Rubinisphaera margarita: one gene and its partners. The protein of the gene in region 3 interacts with the protein of the main gene of each other region in a pairwise test. Links are inferred from orthologs where the notes say so. Each region holds a gene or a part of one and is shown on either strand. Other genes may lie near its edges.

Region 1 (5,781 bases), on a different replicon or contig from region 3:
GTGCTCGAAATGAGAGAGAAGCGCTGGCCGGAGACGTGTCGCCTGTTGAGTTCCGCGGCTCACGACCTTGATGAGGCCCGGCAGCAGGAGCAGGTTCTGGAACCGTTGTTTTATCTGCTCACTGCTTTTGTGATTGAAGTCCCTTCACTCGTGGAGCGACGAGCTGATCTCGACCTGCTGGTTCAACTCTTCGTCGAACAGAACAATCGCGGCAGGGCGCGCCAGTTGAGTGGCGTTGACCGTCAGGTACGGGAAGCTCTGCTGGCGTACTCCTGGCCAGGAGAAGCTCGGGAATTGCACGAGACCATCGACGCAGCTTGTCAGGCTTGCGAGGAGACGATCGTGAAGCTGGAACACCTGCCGTTCGGCTTCCATTCGGGCCAGCAGGCCGACGCCGCCCTTCCGGTGCAACAGGAAACGTTTCGTCCGTTGGAAGAAAGCCTCAATGCGGTCGAACGGACGGAGATCGAACGCGCCCTCGCCTACGCGAAGGACAATAAAGCCAAAGCCGCCGATCTACTGGGGTTGACTCGTGCGAAGTTCTACCGCCGCCTCGAAGCGCTGGGGATCGCAAGCGAGTAGGCGGCAGTGAGACGCAAAAACGGAGTCTCGTGCTTCACGACGGTAATCAGAACAATGACGCCCGATTGCTTCGCGGAACGCACAATACGCGTCCGCACAGCGGACCCTACGGTGGACTCCACTCCTGTAGAGTGTTTATCACGTTGCTAAGCGAATCCCAACCCGAAGCGTGAGCGAGGGTGCGATGACAACTCGGCGTCCATTTCCCTCGCTGACTCTGTGTCGTCGAATTCGCGATCGCACTGCTGGGCAAGCCAGCAGTGGCACCCGGGTCGAGAAGACCGGCTAGTATTCTTTGCGTTGCCGCGAGGAGGGGATGTTCATCGCTTTGCGGTATTTGGTGATCGTCCGTCGGGCGAGTGTGTAGCCGTGCGTCGCCATTTCTTTGACGAGGGCATCGTCGCTGAGCGGGTTGTGTTTGTCCTCGTTGTCGATGACTTCCTGCAGCTTCAGGCGGATCTTCTGCCAGGCGACTTCATCCCCTTCTGCCGTGGTCGTGCCACCGCCGAAGAAGCGACGCAGTGGATAGATGCCTCGCGGCGTTTCCATCCATTTGCCATCAACGGCTCGGGAGATGGTTGTCACGTGCACGCCGACGTCATCGGCGATCTGCTGCATTTTCAGGGGGACGATTGCTTCCGGTCCGTTCTCCAGAAAGTCGGACTGATGGTCGACGATCGCCTGCGAAACTTTCCGAAGCGTGTTATGCCTCTGTTCAATGGCTTCGATCAGCCACTTGGCGGCTTCCATCTTCTTGCGGATGTACTCTTTGGTCTGCTGATCGGGATTGTCCTGCAACATGCGGACGTACTTGCGGGAGATCCGCAGTTCGGGCGTGTAGTCGTTGATCAGCGTCACTCGCCATTTGCCGTCTTCGCCCTGCTCAACACGCACATCGGGAGAAACGTTCTGTGAAATGTGCGACTGGAAACGCCGGCCCGGAAACGGTTCGAGAGTTCGAATCTGTTCGAGAGCCGCTTTAATCGTATCGAGGGAGTACCCGGTCGTCCGCTCGATCAGAGGCAGACGGTTCTGGCTGATGTTTTCCAAATGGTCGGTGATGAGAGTCACGACGACATCACGAAGCGGCATCTCGTCCATGACCTGCAGGAGCAGACATTCCTGAAGGTTTCGAGCACCGACGCCCGGGGGATCGAGCCGCTGAATCATGTTCAGGACCCTGTCGGCCACGGCGTAATCGACCTGCTGACCGTAAACCTGAATGATCTCCGGCAGCGTTCCCTGCAGGCGGCCGTTCTCATCGAGATTCTGAACAAGGAACTCGCCGAAGTCGCGTTCTTCAGTATCGAGTTCGAAGTAGTGGAACTGCTCCAGCAGATAGTCCTGCAGCGACTGCGGACTGGCCTGCAGATTGCCGAGCAGATCGTGCTGGCGATCAGAGAATTCATCGATGCGGTTCGAGGAGGGCTTGCCGCCGGACGTGATGTTGTCCTCAGGCCACTCGGCTGACATTTCCAGGAGACGTTCGAAGTCGGCTTCGTTGTTGTGATCGTTATCGACCACGATCTCGCGCTGTTCGATCTCGCGACCGGCTTCTGGGGAATCGGGGTCGCCGTCGTGAACATCCTTCTGCTTGGAATCGATCTGCTCCAGAACAACGTTCTCTTCCAGCTCCTGATCGATCTTTTCCTGCAGCGCCATGACGGACATCTGCAGGATCTCCATGGATTGGATCATGCGCGGAGCCAGCTTCATTTGCTGGCTCATCTTCATTTGCTGCGAGAAATTCAAATGCATGTGCGCAAACTCGATATTTCAACCGGCATCCTGTGCCGGACTACTCTTCCTTCGATCCCTGCATGACGATCACGACGACCTCCCTCAGGAAATCCCCGCCACCAAACTAGCCGATTATACTGGTTCTCCATTCGAACGCGACATGGAATTATTACAAACTTACTGCCAGAAAGGACCTCCGTCAAAAAGACTGACGTCCGCGGAGCGCATCGGCCAGCATCTCTTTGTTGGCGAATTCGAGAACACTGCCGGAAGCAATCCCTCGGGCCAGTCGAGTGACTTTGAGATCCCGGTTCTCCAGCAGATTCGAGATATACAGCGCCGTCCCGTCTCCTTCCAGTGTCGGATTGGTCGCCATGATCAATTCGGTGACCCCGTCCCGATCGACTCGCTTGACAAGTGCGTCGATCGTCAGTTTCTCCGGACCGACGCCGTTCAACGGGGACAGGCACCCATGGAGCACATGGAAGGTTCCCTGATAAGCGCCGGAAGCTTCCAGCGAAATCACATCTTTGGGCTGCTCGACGACACAGACAACCGTGCGGTCCCGCCGGGAATCCTCGCAGATGTCGCAGAGCTCCCCTTCGGTCAGTGTAAAGCAGTTCTGGCAGCGTCGGATGCTTCGCTTCACCGCATCGATGGCCTGGATCAGGGCCGCCGCGGAGCGTTTATCCATATTCACGACGTACTGGGCCAACCGCTCGGCCGTTTTCCGACCGATACCTGGCATAGCGCCGAACTGTTCAATAAGTCGAGCCACACTCGGCCCGTAAGGATGGGATTGCTCGTCCATGCAGTTTCTTCAACAGATGCAGTCAACAGCAGCGACCAGGTTCCGATGTCGCGGGCCGCAGTTCAACAAATCACTTTCCAAAGTTCGAGAGCGCGTCCTGCAGGCCGGGAATGTTCAGGCCCTGTGTGACTTCCGACATCTTCTCCGAAGCCGCTTCTTTAGCGTTTGCCAGTGCGGCATTGGCAGCGGAGACGAACAGGTCTTCCAGAACCTCGCGGTCCCCCGACTCCAGCAGCGTCGGTTCGATCTGGCAGCTGATGATCTCCTGCTGCCCGTTGGCGATGACCTTAACCATACCCCCGCCGGCTTCTCCGGAAACCTGCAGGTCCTTGAGCGACTCCTGCACTTCGGTCATTTTGGCCTGCATTTCCTGAGCCTGCTTCATCATGCCGGCGATATTGGAGAGTCCTTTGAACATTGGTTTTCCTTACGCTGTAGAATCCTGCTGATCGCGTCCGCGTGCGTTTGATCGCAGTTCTCTTGATTACAATTTAATTCGAGTTCGGATCAAGTCCGATCCCCACATTGTACGCATGCACGCCCTGTCGGAGGGCGATGTTTCAACTTTTTCGGATCCGATCGGTATGACCGACCGTCGCGTTGAAAATGGTTTCGGCCTGCTTGACAAATTCGTGCTTCACGATGGCCGCGGCAGCTCCTGGCTTCTCTCTCGATGTCGATGGCCCCGCGAGGGATTCGTCGATGACGAGCCGCACATGAATCGCGTCCCCGGTGATCTGCTGCAGGCAGGTCTCGAGTTTTCGCATCTGATCGGGTTTCTGAGCCATATCGCGTGCGAACTGCCCCCGGGGAGCAAACACGACTTCCAATATTGTGGATGAAACCACGGCCGTCCTCGTCGCCTGCCGCATGAAGTTGGCGACCGTCGGATCGACGCGACTTAACAGTTCCCGCCAGATCCGTTCGCGATTGGCTTCGGTGAATGTGATCTGCTCCGCTTCCGACTGGGCAACTGGAGCCGGTTCGTCTGCAACCGACGGCTCGTCGCCGACCTCGATAACGGGTGGAGCGCCATAACTGTCAGCCGGTGGGCTTACTTCAGGATTTTTTTTTTGCGGCGGATCTGCAGCGGCTGGACGAGCCGCTCCAACGTTCAAAACCGTTCCGGCGGGGCGGCTGCGAAGTTCGGTCACAAGTTGACTGAGGCTTTCGACGTCTTCAAGCATCGACAGCCGAACGAGAGCCAGATCGAGCAGAGCCCGCACATGCGGCACCCGACTGAGACGAGATTTTGTTTCAGACAGAATCTGCATTGCCGTCGTGATCGTCTGCAGGCCAAGGCTCTCCGCAACTTCCAGCAGACGGGGTTTCTGGGACGGACCCACGCCGAGGAGTTCGACCGATTCGGCTCCACACTTGACGATCATCAGATCGCGATAGACGTTGACCAGCTGATCAAGGAGGTTCCCGAGCTGGACGCCGGCGTGAATGGCGTCATCGACCTCACCAAGGATGGCGGCTCGATCGCCGCGACGAATCGCATCGATGATCGACAGCAGCCGCTCATCGCCTGCGGTCCCGAGAAGCTGGTTGACGTCCGCAGCTGAGATCTCCACTCCGCCGAACGCGAGCAGCTGGTCAAACAGCGACTGACTGTCCCGCATCGAGCCCCCTGCTCTGCGGGCCACCAGATCGATGGCTTCGGCTGTTACCGAAACGCCTTCCCGATCCGCGATCTCGGCCAGCCGCTGGGCAATGGCGTGTGTCTCAATGCTGGAGAAATCGAACCGCTGACAGCGTGAGAGAATTGTATCGGGAACCTTCTGCGGCTCGGTCGTACAGAAGACGAACTTCACGTTTGGCGGCGGCTCTTCGAGTGTCTTGAGCAGCGCGTTGAACGCCTCCTTGGTCAGCATGTGGACTTCGTCGATGATATACATCTTGATCCGGGTCCGCATCGAGCGGATGCCGACATTGGCCCGCAGGGCGCGAATGTCATCGATCCCGCGGTTGGACGCCCCATCGATTTCCATGACGTCGACATCGCCGCCGGTGGCAATCGCATGACACATTTCACACTGATTACACGGTTCGCCTTTTTCAGCGTTCGGGCAGTTCAGCGCCTTGGCCAGAATACGGGCCATTGACGTCTTTCCGACGCCTCGGGCTCCCGTAAACAGGTAAGCGTGTGCGACTCGGTCGGCGAGAATGGCATTTTTCAGGGCCTGGGCGACGTGCTGCTGGCCGACGACATCGCCGAACGATTGCGGGCGGTATCTGCGTGCCAGAACGGTATAGGCTGGCTGTTGTGTCGACATGGATCTCCCTGACTTTGACTCCTGCTCGTTGGCCGAACGGTCGGTTGGACTCACTCGGCTCCGTTCCACACGGTACCTTTGACGGCTCCTTTTTGCCAGTTGAGCCCCAGCATCAGCGAGTTCAAGCCGCTGCCAATGCCGAGCAACGCCGCCTGACTTTCTGAAGGAATGACGCCGGCTTCGATGCCCATGCCCAGCGAAAGTGGCAACGCGGCTGCTCCCATGTTCCCGAAGCGGTCGTGAATGGGATGATCGCTGGTTTCCGGCAGGCGCAGCCCTTCGAGAAGGAGCTTCCGATGGGCTTTCCCCACCTGATGCGTGAAGACTCGGGCGACACTCGCATCGGTCCATTCCAGCGTCTGTTTGGTT
Region 2 (5,927 bases), on a different replicon or contig from region 3:
CATGGCCGAGCCTGGGACTCGTCCCGAGCCGGTTCGTCAGCCTGGCTGGCGGTGCATTATCTGAGTTGAGGGGAACTCACAAATGCTGACTGATTCTCAAGTAACGTCGAAGATCGCCGATTCCGCCAGCTTGCAGTCTACGCCTGTACGGTCACTGTACGCCGCAGACGAAGACTTTCAGGAACTGCTCGAATACTTCGTTGGCGCACTTCCGGAACGACGGATGCAACTGCTGGCAAACCTTGAAGAAGGAGATGTTGCCATGCTCAAAGGCATCGCTCATCAACTCAAAGGAGCCGGAGGGGGCTATGGCTATCCCGGTCTCACCGACGTCGCCCATCGCCTCGAAACGATCTGCAAGGCGGGACACACACGGGAAGTCCCGGCAGCCGTGCAAAGTTTGATCGACTATATGGAACGGATCTGCCTGTAACGGCAGGAGTTCCGGACACGCAAATATCCCGCCCCGGTGACTCAGGTTCGGGTTGCAAGCAGTCGGTCCGCACGTCACGATATGTGCACGGTGCATGATCTTTGTATGCAGTCTGCTTTGCAACTTCTGAGTTAAGGTGTCTGGTGATGCGCGTGATGTCTCAATCAATGGTTCAGCGGCTCGTCTGTTCCCTGGCACTGGTCGGAATCGGATATTTCCTGGGAACTTCGGACATTTTGCAGCCGTCGCACACCGCGGCTCAGCCTCCGTCCACCAATGAAGACGAGCAAAATCAGGCGATCCCGCTGGCGAACGAAACCGTCCAGCAGATCCAGATGGCCTCAGAAGCTCTCACCCAGGCCATGGAAACGCTGCGACTCGAAGGACGCTACAATCCGGCAGCTGTCCCAATGAATCCGTTCCTGATTCTCACCGGCGGCGGCGACGCCATCGAAGATCTGGAGCAGGGGAATGGCGTCGATCCAATCACCTTTGCCCAGCTGTACGCCGGAATGGCCATGCGGGAAGTGGGTGACGAAATTTCCCGCGACGAGCAGAATCGGCTGCTCTACAAAGGTCGGCTGATCCGCATGTACTCCATCGAGCGGATGCAGAAACGGTATGAGATGCACCAGAGAATTCTCGAAAAACGTATCCTGCCGTAAGCGTCATTCCTTAGCTGTACGAGCATCGACGCACAACCCGGTCGTTCCGGCGGCCGGGTAATTCAGGCTGCGTTCCGCGGGCCGGGTCAGCGTTCGGCCCCGCCATTAACGTAGAACACCTGCCCGGTCAGATAGTTCGCCTCAACGGACACCAGAAACCGCACGCAGTGGGCGATATCTTCAGGAGTCCCCCAGCGTTTGAGCGGCGTTTCTCGAAGAACCCGCTCCTGCCACGTATTGCCGGCGCCTTCCCCCCACGCGGTGCGAATCCATCCCGGGGCGACGCAGTTCACGCGAACATCCGGAGCAAGCGAAAGAGCCAGGGAGCGGGAAAAGCCCATAATGGCGTTCTTGGCCGTGGCGAACAGTTCACCGCTATCGCCTTCCATGCCCCGTTCGGCCTGATCCCAGCCAATGTTGATGATCGTGCCTCGCTTCGATTCCATGAACCGCTTGCCGGCCGATTTTGAAAGCAGAACCGTGCCCCGCACGTCGATTTCGAAAAGACGCTGCAGTTTGGTCTCGTAGGGCCAGTCACGAGCTTCGCCAGTCAGCAGATCGACGCCGGCATTGTTGATCCAGATGTCGAGCTGAGGAAAAGCCGTGAAGGCATCCTCGACGAGTGTCCCGGCGGCGGCTTCATTGCTGAGATCGGCCTGCAACAGAACCGCTCTTCGTCCGCAATCGCGGATTTGCCTGGCCGTTTCCTCGGCTCCATCGCGGTTGCTGTTGTAATGGACAATCACGTCGGCTCCGCCGGCGGCGAGTTCCAGCGCGATGGCTCGACCGATGCCCGATGACGAGCCGGTTACCATCGCGGCCCGGCTGTCGAGACTGGCGAATCGTTCTTCCGGCATGGCTTTGTCCGATGGGGAATCAGAAGCCGTCATCGACCCATCCCCCTTCGGGCTGAGACAATGGACTGTAATCGGCGAATCGCAATTGCTGTTTCACCCAGGTCAGGTGGGCGTCACCAATCGGACCACTTCGGTTCTTGGCGACAATCACGAACGCCTCGCCCGGGCGGTCCTCCGGATCGTAGGCTTCCGGACGATGCAGGAACATTACGACGTCGGCATCCTGTTCAATGGCCCCCGATTCTCGCAGGTCGGCCAGTCGCGGTCGTTTGTCTTCCCGCTGTTCCACGCCTCGGTTCAACTGGGCCAGAGCGATCACCGGAATATCGAGGTCCTTGGCCAGGAACTTCAGTCGCCGGGTGATCGACGAAATCTGCTGTTCACGAGGCTGATTCTTGTCCTCGGCTTCGATGAGCTGCAGGTAGTCGATGATCACGATGCCGATATCGTGCTGGCGCTTCATACGACGTGAAACCGCCGCGATTTGGGACATGGTTCGTCCGGGGGCGTCGTCGATGTAAATCGGGAACTGGCTCAGTTCGGTCGATGCTTCCAGCAGGGCATGGTGATCCATCTCGTCGAGATTACCCTGACGAACCTTGTGACCATCGACGCGGGCGTGGATACAGAGCAGACGTTCGGCAAGCTCCGCTTTCGACTGTTCGAGACTGAAGAGCAGGACCCCACTCTTGGCGATGCCGGAAACGGCCAGGGTCGAGTTACAGACAAACGCCGTTTTTCCCATGGAAGGGCGGGCGGCAAGAATAATGAGTTCCGAAGGCTGATAGCCGCTTGTCAGTTCATTGAGTCCGAGGAAGCCGGAGTGAAGTCCACTAACGGTTCCTTCCTGGTCACGGCGGCTGTTGATGCGGTCCCAGGTTTCCATGAGGATCGATCGCATGTCGATCCGACTGAGCGATTCCTGCTGCTCGGCGATCTGGAAGATCTTCTGCTCGGAGCGGGAGAGAATATCGTTGATATCGTCCGGCGAGTGGTGAGCTTCCTTCAGGATCTCATTGCAGGTGTAAATGAGCTGCCTCTGGAGCCACTTTTCCCGAACAATTTTCGCGTAGTACTCGGCATGGGCGGCGTGGGGCACCGTCTCCATGATTTCGAGCAACTTGGCGACACCGCCGGCCGAATCGAGAGAACCGCGTTTGCTCAGCTCGTTGGCGAGCGTGACCGCATCGATGCCGCGGTCACCCCGCTCGTACATCTCGGTGATCGTACCGAAGATCCGGCGGTTCTGATCGTCGTAGAACTGGTCGACATGCAGGATGCCGAGCACCTGATCGACGGTATCATTCACCAGCATCAGGCAGCCGAGAACACTGTTCTCAGCATCCACATTGCTGGGAGGACGCATGCTGGTCAGGCTCTGCATCGCATTCTGTTTTGTGTCGGTCGACATGGACGCTCCTGCAAGTCGAGGCGACTTCGGCACTCAGCAACCCCGGTGTTGGCCGAGGTCCGAAAACGGATTCGGTATTCGCTGAGGGCGTAAAAAAGGGATGTCGATCCCTGAGAGAGTCGACACCCCGGATTCTCTGCGACTGGTCCGGGCATCGTCAGTTCAGGCGACGTGCCGCGGCAAACAGTCGATGCTTACTTTCGGCTGCTGACGGGCACCACCCAGACTTTGACGTCTGAGCTGACTTCGGGGTGCAGCTGCAGCTTAACGGTGTACATGCCCAGTTCCTTGAGCGGACCGTCGAGGCGAATGTGTTCCGGCTCAACCGGATAACCAGCGGCGATCAGGGCCTTGCTGATGTCGGCACCCAGAATGGAGCCGTACAGGTGGCCTTCTTCGTTGGCATTCGCTTCCAGGGTCACCGAGTACTTGGAGACCGATTCGGCCAGCTTGCGGGCACCGCCCTTACGCTGCTTCTCGACTTCCTGGAGGCGAGCACGGTGCTCTTCAACAGCCTTCTTGTTTTCATCGGTGGCGATCGTGGCCAGTCCGTGAGGCAGCAGGTAGTTGCGAGCGTAACCCGGCTTCACGCGAACGATTTCGCCCTGCTCACCCAGAGAGGGAACGTTTTCTGCCAGCAGCAATTCGACCGCACCTCGGGTGCGTGGCGAATAAACTGGTCTACGTTTGACTTGACGCATAATCACACCTTGAACGTCTGGATTGTAAAAGTATCGATAGATCTGCCTGGTCGCGTCTTCCTGAGTTCTTCCCTGAAATCGGCAAACACGCAGCGAAAATTGTTGTCTCTTCGGTTCCCGTCGTCGTTTTTCGGCCGTTCTTTAGAACGGAACGTCGTCTTCGGGGCCACTGTCGTAAAAGGAGTCGACTGGAGAAGGGGGCATGTCATCGTCGCGAGACGAGTGAGCCGAGCTTCCGCCCCCTTGAGATCGCTGAGATCCCGCGGGACGTCCGCCGCCACCTGCACCACCACCGCCGCCTTCACCACGTCCGCCCAGCAGCTGCATTGTCTCACCGACAACGCGAAGTTTGCTGCGCTTCTCACCCGACTGTTTGTCTTCCCACTGATCGAGCTGGAGTCGTCCTTCGATCAGCACGGGGCGTCCCTTGGACAGATATTCGCCGGCCACTTCCGCCTGGCGTCCCCAAAGTGTGACGTCGACGAAGGTGGTCTCTTCCCGCTTCTGGTTCGACTGTTTGTCAAACCATTGACGGTTGACGGCCAATCCAATCTCACTGACGGCCGTTCCACCGGTGGTGTAACGCACCTGTGGATCGCGTGTGAGGTTTCCGACAAGGATGACCCGGTTAAAGCTGGCCATGGTTGAGCTCCTGGTTCTCCGTACGTTGCCCGTGAGAAACGCGAGTGCCTCGTGGCAAAGCGTCTGTTCGACGGGCCGATCCGGTCTTCAATGAGCAGCAGGAACAGATCAGGCGTTTGCGGCTTCTTCTGATTTGTTCTCTTCGCTCTTCTCGCTTTTTTCGTTCTTCTCGCCCTCTTCGCTGCCGCCTTCTCCCTCTTCGGAATGGCCGTGGCTGGCGTGCTCGTCAAGCAGAGCGTGAGACATCGGCTCGAACAGCTGTTCAGGCGGAACGATGCACATGTAGCGGAGCACGACGTTGCTCAGGCGACACATACGCTGCAACTTCGGCACTTCGTTCGAGTCGGCTTTGACGTAGGTCAGATAGTGCAGACCTTTGCGGTGCCCTTCGATCGGGTAAGCCAGTTTGCCATCCATCCAGGGACGAGCCGTCACGATTTCTGCTCCGATTTTCTCGAGCATCCCGTGAATCTCGGCAGTTACGCCATCTGGATCCGTTGCGTATTTTCCGCTGTCCAGCAGAAACATGATTTCATAACTGCGCAGTGCCAACGTGTCTCTCCCCAATCGTTTCCTTGTCCCCTGAGGGACTCCACTTGTCCACGTCCCCTCGGGGACCTTATTCACAACCGATGCGAAGTCTGTTACCAGCTCGGCCCTGATCAAATCGTTATTCGTTTGCGGCGTTCGCAAAACGTTAGGTTAGCGAAATTCGCTGTAGAATCAATCTTCGGACCTACCAGAATCCTGACCTCGGGCGTTACGCCTTCTGATTAACGCGATTCATGGCTTCCACCGCTCCGGATTGAATCCAGAGTTCCACGCCATCGGCTGCTCGCTGGATCGCTTCCTGAATGATGTCGTCTTCATCTCCGCTGAACTTCTGCAGGACGTATGCCGAGATGTCCATCGGACCACTCGGACGCCCGATGCCAAAACGCAGTCGGGCAAAATCCTCCGTCCCGAGTCGCAGGGCGATGTCTTTGAGACCTTTCTGCCCGCCACTGGAACCGGAAGCCCGGAGGCGAAGTTGTCCAGGAGGCAGATTCAGGTCGTCTGAGATGACCAGCAGGTCTTCCAGGGGCAACTTGTGAAAGTTCACCAGGCTGGCGACTGCCGATCCGCTCAAGTTCATATATGTCTGCGGGGCAGCGAGAACGATTTTCTCGCCTCCCAGGAAAATCTCTTTGATCTCCGAGTCGTGTCGCAAGGACGACG
Region 3 (5,787 bases):
GACTTCCCCGACTGCTGGAAAGAACTCGACCTGACCGTCGAAGTCGAAGCGAAAGCAAAAGAGGTCGCCGTCCTTGAGTTGAAGAGCAAGCTGTAGCGGCGGCTTGCCAGGACGACTCGCGACGTTCGTTCGCTGTGATCTCTGTGTCTCTGGTGGTTTTCTTCTGTCCTCGCGTTTCTCATCCCGGCATGGGCGCCTAACAGGACGATGGCTCCGTGCATCCCCGCTGCCTCTTGTCGCTGTCGCGATCCGCCCGCTAAGGCGGACGGGCCACCCTCGATGATCTCTGGCGGATAGTGCTACCAGGGCATTTCCATCAGGTCGACAATGCGGCGAGCCAGGCGGGTGATGGCTTCGTGCTTGGCGGTTGCGAAGGACTGACCGACTTCCGGGGCGAAGTTGGCCTGCATCAGCAGTTGTCGCGTCGGGGCGTCGATCGGCACCTGATGGCGGGCGAGCAGCTGTCCGGTGTGGTTCTCTTCCCAGAGGACTTCGACACCAATCCCGAGCTGCAGCTGTCGGGGATCGTCGAAGGCGGTTTCGCCGAGAACGTCCTTGCGGACTTCGACCACATGGCCAATGAGCACGGTATCGGCATGCTCGGCGGACGAGATCTGGAACGGGGTGCGGGCCCGGATCTCTTTCTGCACCGCTTCGGTCAGCTCGATGTTGATATCACGACGGAACAGGTCCGAGGTGAAAATCGGAACGTGGACCGACCGCACTTCGGGGTCATACGGCCCGCCGATTCTGTAGCCGCAGCCGGCGATCGCGCCAACAGCCACACAGCTGAACAGATTCAGGAAATCTCGACGGGTCATGACCTCAAATCAGACTATTTCTGCGGCTCTTCGCCCAGTGTCAGCGTCGCACGTCCGGGTGCCATTTCGCCGGGACTCGGATTGAAAGGCGGAGCGTCTCCCGGTTCAGGCGGAGCCGGTTCGTCGCCCTGGAAGCCCGGAATTGGAATCGGCTTCAGCTTGGGAATTCCCCACGATGGGAAGTAACGCGGCTTAGCTTCTTCTTCCTGAGGTTCCGGAGCGGCGGGCGCAGGTTGCGTCTGCGGTTGCTGAGGCGGCATCGGCGGAGCTTCCGCAGTCTGCGACGGCATGTTGTCGACCGACGGGATGTCGTCGGCGGTGATGTGCTGCATCGCCAGGAGCAGCGTATTCTGCTCTTTGTATTGCGGCAACAGAGTCAGCAGTCCGCGTGCCTTGCCAGCGTATTTGGAACTCGGATAGGTATTAATGATGTGATGGCAGTGCATCTCGACCGCTTCGAATCGACCGCGATTCAGCCAGTAGAGTGCCCCCGCAAAATCACGGGCCACGGTCGCGTCATCGACCTGCTGCAGTTCGGCTTCGAGCCGCTTCCGCTCTTCTTCATCGAGGTTCCCCAACGAATTGAGAGCGATCAACCGCAGTTGACGAGCTTCGGAAAGCTCCTTGCCGTCGTAATGAGCCCCCTGATACGAAGCCTGCGTCACGTGGGCTCCCAGCAGGTAGGCGTCTTTCACGTGCGGACTGTCCGGGAACTCTTCCCGCAGCAGACGATAGGTCTCCGCGGCTTCAAAGTTTCGGCCCGTACGAAGGTAATGGCTGGCGGTCAGCATCAGGGCGTCGTCAGCGAGCGGCCCGGTCGGGTCGTTCAACCAGATCGCCTTAAGGCATTCCAGAGCGCGCCCTTCGGTGTCGGTGAATGGTCGCTTGCGATCCGTCAGATTAAAGAAGCTGGGGCGATCGTAGTCGGGATCGTTCACAACTTCCGGCTTGCTGGCCCGACCGGCATCTTCGTAGGCGGCCAGTTCGACATCCTTGTTCGTGGTCGGCTTGAACTGCATCCAGATGCGGGCGATGTCGTACAGTCGCTGCGTCGAGGTTTCCAGGTGCCGCGTGTGCGGATAAACCTTGAGCAGGCCAAGGTACATGTCCTGAGCGCCGGGATACTCCTTCTGCTGGTACCGACATTCGGCAACCATGAAGACGGCGTCTTCCCGAATCGGACCATCGGTGTAGCTGGCGACCCGTTCGGAAAGCGGTTTGTACCAGTTCGAGAATCTACGTTTGCGATACTGACCATTCTCGTCGAGTTCGAGACGGTCGGCCAGCTCCTTGAAGGCCGTCTCGGCTTCGGAGTACTTGCCGGCATCGTAAAGCTGCTTGGCCGCCAGGTATTCCTGGAAGTCGGGGGTGTTCTGATGAGCGGCCAGATCGACGATCGACTGACTGCGGTTGGCCAGCAGCTGTTTTTCCAGCGGGCCCTTCACGCCATCGATCGAAGTTTCGGCGGAAATCGGCGTGGCGAGCGGACCGCCCTTGCCTTCGCTCTCGCCATAGCGGAACGTCTGGCAGCCGACAGCGCAAAGCATGGCCCCGGTCAGGCTGGTTTGCACCAGAGACCGCTGGCAGCGGAGAATCATGCGGTAAATATTCATAGGATCGACCTTGCCCTCAGGATGGGAGTGAGGTGAGGTGGGAGGTCACCAGCAGGACGCCGGCGAAAATTCAGAGAAAGGACGGGTGCGAAGTCCTGCTCGAGGGATTGAGACAGACTGCGCAGGAGGGTGGCTGGAAGCCGGAGGAGTTCGACCGGAACGGTCAGAACTTGAGGTAGGCGAGCATCTTGGGTCGACGATCGATAATGTTCGAAATCAGAGCCGTCAGCAGAGGACGGATGATGCGGAGTTGTATGTCGGGAATGGGAGGAATTGTCTCGTCGGCCATGTCGGAATGGCTCAGTCGGCGCAGCGTCGACAGGACCTCGCCGGTCAGCGGTCGCGCGGACGCTTCGTGATGTCGACATTGCGAACACAACAAGACTCCCTGTTGAATCCACAGCGACCAGCGTTCGGAATTTTCCTCGACTGGACGTCCGCACTGACATTGCTCAAATTCCGGCAGCAGCCCCAGTTCCGCCAGGGTGACGAGCTCGAATCGGATCACGGCCTGTCTGAAGTCGGCATCCGACTGCAACCGGCTCAATGTGACGACCGCGGCATCGTACCAGCGGGGGTAAGGGTCGAACTCCTCGGAAAGGGACTGAAGCAGCTCGGCCACGTAGAGACCGGCGTAGTACGCATTCACCTGATGCGACTCCGCCCGAAACCGGTTAACGAGCTTGGCTTCCGTAAGAATGTCGAGACTGGATGTGGATTTGTGGAGGAAAACTATCTGACATCTCGTCAACAGGTCAATAGCAGCCTCGAACGCGCTCTTGAGCCGCCTGGCCCCCTTCGCCAGGACCGAGATGCGACCGTAGTCCCGCGTGAAAAACGTCACCACGCGACTGGTCTCACTGAAGTCGACCTGTCGAATGACGATTCCTTCTGTCTTGTTTCTATCCATTGTCAGTTCAGGACTTACGTGTAATCCAACGCGAAAGAATCGACAGGAAAACGGGCGGAATTCACCGTCTCGGCCTCGGAACACCCCACCATGGTTCCTCGTCCTGATCCGGAAAGACTTGAGAGAGATTTTACAGTTTCGGCGACCATGGGCGAACCCGCAGCGGACCTTCCGGACAGGTGCCGCGAATCAACAGCCATGATGACAAATCGGAACACACACGATTTGGCCGGGCGAGAAGCCGGACGCCGGCGACGGCGATTTCTGCCTTCCGCCATGAAAAATGCGCGAATTCCGGAGTCATTCGGTTGGGATTGTAGCGACTGGGGGCTCTGTACGCCCCGAAACGAGCGTTCCCCGACAGGAATGCGACTCACGGGATGACAGATGGTGTCCCGGCATTCAAACTGCATTGAAGAACGGTGTCGGGACGATGGAGCAGTTCTCGCCCCGCCACTTCGACAGAAGCCGCTGCGTCCAGGGACGAACCAGCCGGCGGTTCTGCCTCACCGTGTCTTTATGTGCGGGTGACGTGATCCCACGAATCACCCTCCCTGATAGTCAGGAACGGTCTATTGAACCTCTCGCATACTGTTGACGCCGCCGCCCAACTCGTGGCGCACGCCGACTGTCTTGTCCAGCATTCGCAGTTGATCAAGGATGCTCCGCTGCATGCCTACTGGTCGTACTCGCGGGAGTTGACGAATACGTGGATGCAGAATCTGGCGATCTGCCAGCGGGTCCTCGAAGACTCCAATCCCATTCGCCGCCGGCACTGCTGGCTGGAGTATGAACCGGATCTGCGAGATATTCTGCGCGCTGATGTTCTGCATCGCGTCTGGTACACGATTCTCCGCTCCGCCGATCAGGCCGCCGGAAAGCGGCATGTCGAACCGATCGCCCGCAGTGTGCTCGCTTCCCAGATGCAGGTACGGATCCGCTGTCTGAAACTGGTTCTGGCTGGTCACAGCATCGACGCGGCTCGCATGCGGAGCCTCAATCAACTCCGGAAGAACGCCGAGATGTGGTCCGACTTCCTCTGTGCCCACCTCGCACTCACGCACGAGGTCGACGACATCTTCTACAACAACCGCCGCGCCCGCGAATGGGGCCAGCAGCGTCTCTCCGTCGTGTTCCCCGAACTCCGCCTGCCCGAACGTCTCCCGACGTCCGATCTCAACTGGCAGATGGTCTCCGGCATCCGCAAGAACGACTCGCTCAACGCTCTGCAGCAACTCATCCGCAAAATGCTCGACTGCTTCCCCGACACGGCCTTCGACAAAAACGGCCTGCTTCGCGGCGAAGAAAAGTAAGCAAACCCGTACCCGCGACTTATCCACAGCGGATGACACAGAGATTCATCTCTGTGTTGCAGGGCAACAGGAGGCTTGTCTTCAGCGGCCGTCGGAATGACAGTGCTGAAACCCGACGGCCCCGGAAGGCTCAACCAGTGACGTGCTTACTCAATCGGGAAGTACGGCCCACAAAGCACGCCGCACGCATTTCCCCCTCACCCTAACCCTCTCCCCCAAAGGGGGAGCGAGGGAACTTGAAGGGCCACCCGGGGTTCACGCCCGACGTAAAAAAAGCCGCGACTCATGCCAGTCGCGGCTTTTTTCTGTGCTCACCGGAATTACTTCATCAGTTCCGGCGGCGGATCCGGATGCATGACTTTGTCTTTGATCTCGGCTTCGCTCGGACGACGCAGCGGGCGGATTACGCGGAAGCCGACGTGCAGAGCGTCAGTGTGATACCACATGCTCTTGGGCAGCTGAGGATCGCGAACCTTCCAGAGCGGATCAGACTTCTGGCGTGATGCGCTGCGGAGGAAATCGGGATCATCGTCCCAGGAGCCGCCACGGACCACGCGGGGATACAGCGTCTCAACGACGGCCATCGGGTTGTCGGCAACTTTGCCGTCGAACTGCTTGTAGAAGTCGGGCTTGTACTGGTCGAGGCACCATTCGGCCACGTTGCCGTGCATGTCGTACAGTCCCCAGGGGTTCGGCTTCTTCTGGCCGACCTTCTGGTACTTTTCGTCGGCGTTGTCGTAGTACCAGGCGTAATCGTCGAGATCTTCCGGATCATCGCCGAAGGAGTAAGCGGTGGTCGTGCCGGCTCGGCAGGCGTATTCCCACTCGGCTTCGGTCGGCAGACGATAATAGTCGCCCGTAATTTCCGTGAGCCATTCGCAGTAGGACTTCGCAGCCAGCTGGGTCATGCAGATGGCGGGATAGCCATCGTGTCCCATGCCGAACGTCATGTCGCGGTATTCTTTGGTCGGTCGGGTGACGGCATCGGCCTTCACGTCGATGTCGGTAGCATCCAGTCCGGCCAGTTCGCGGCGCTGCACGTCGAGCTTGTAACGGTACGTGTCGTACTCGTCCCAGGTCACTTCGCATTTGCCCATCCAGAACGGTTCGATCTTCACCTTATGAACGGG

Evidence for each region.
Region 1: the proteins of recO (region 3) and recR interact in binary tests that used the Escherichia coli proteins (3 or more experiments, as listed by UniProt). The link is inferred for Rubinisphaera margarita from one-to-one orthologs.
Region 2: the proteins of recO (region 3) and ssb interact in binary tests that used the Escherichia coli proteins (3 or more experiments, as listed by UniProt). The link is inferred for Rubinisphaera margarita from one-to-one orthologs.

Annotation. Positions count from the first base shown.
Region 1 is NZ_JAKFGB010000003.1:248,186-253,966, reverse strand. Bases 1,328-4,149 are described here. They hold recR (recombination mediator RecR), read right to left. Parts: upstream 3,134-4,149; coding sequence 2,522-3,133; downstream 1,328-2,521. Other genes in these bases: dnaX (DNA polymerase III subunit gamma/tau), read right to left, coding at 3,694-4,149; L1A08_RS00945 (YbaB/EbfC family nucleoid-associated protein), read right to left, coding at 3,204-3,551; rpoN (RNA polymerase factor sigma-54), read right to left, coding at 1,328-2,340. Also shown: L1A08_RS00960 (sigma 54-interacting transcriptional regulator), read left to right, coding at 1-582; more of rpoN, read right to left, coding at 868-1,327; more of dnaX, read right to left, coding at 4,150-5,412; L1A08_RS00935 (3-oxoacyl-ACP synthase III), read right to left, coding at 5,463-5,781. UniProt on the Escherichia coli protein: May play a role in DNA repair. It seems to be involved in an RecBC-independent recombinational process of DNA repair. It may act with RecF and RecO.
Region 2 is NZ_JAKFGB010000007.1:178,306-184,232, reverse strand. Bases 2,960-5,927 are described here. They hold ssb (single-stranded DNA-binding protein), read right to left. Parts: upstream 4,710-5,927; coding sequence 4,209-4,709; downstream 2,960-4,208. Other genes in these bases: pth (aminoacyl-tRNA hydrolase), read right to left, coding at 5,470-5,927; rpsF (30S ribosomal protein S6), read right to left, coding at 4,818-5,261; rplI (50S ribosomal protein L9), read right to left, coding at 3,561-4,067; dnaB (replicative DNA helicase), read right to left, coding at 2,960-3,366. In the rest of the region: L1A08_RS03025 (Hpt domain-containing protein), read left to right, coding at 83-433; L1A08_RS03020 (hypothetical protein), read left to right, coding at 589-1,098; L1A08_RS03015 (SDR family NAD(P)-dependent oxidoreductase), read right to left, coding at 1,185-1,988; more of dnaB, read right to left, coding at 1,975-2,959. UniProt on the Escherichia coli protein: Plays an important role in DNA replication, recombination and repair. Binds to ssDNA and to an array of partner proteins to recruit them to their sites of action during DNA metabolism. Acts as a sliding platform that migrates on DNA via reptation.
Region 3 is NZ_JAKFGB010000009.1:642,403-648,189, reverse strand. What follows is about bases 1,472-4,299. They hold recO (DNA repair protein RecO), read right to left. Parts: upstream 3,345-4,299; coding sequence 2,598-3,344; downstream 1,472-2,597. Other genes in these bases: L1A08_RS05830 (hypothetical protein), read left to right, coding at 3,920-4,299; L1A08_RS05840 (tetratricopeptide repeat protein), read right to left, coding at 1,472-2,434. Also shown: UV DNA damage repair endonuclease UvsE, read left to right, coding at 1-96; LPS assembly lipoprotein LptE, read right to left, coding at 300-821; more of L1A08_RS05840, read right to left, coding at 836-1,471; more of L1A08_RS05830, read left to right, coding at 4,300-4,657; L1A08_RS05825 (formylglycine-generating enzyme family protein), read right to left, coding at 4,978-5,787. UniProt on the Escherichia coli protein: Involved in DNA repair and RecF pathway recombination.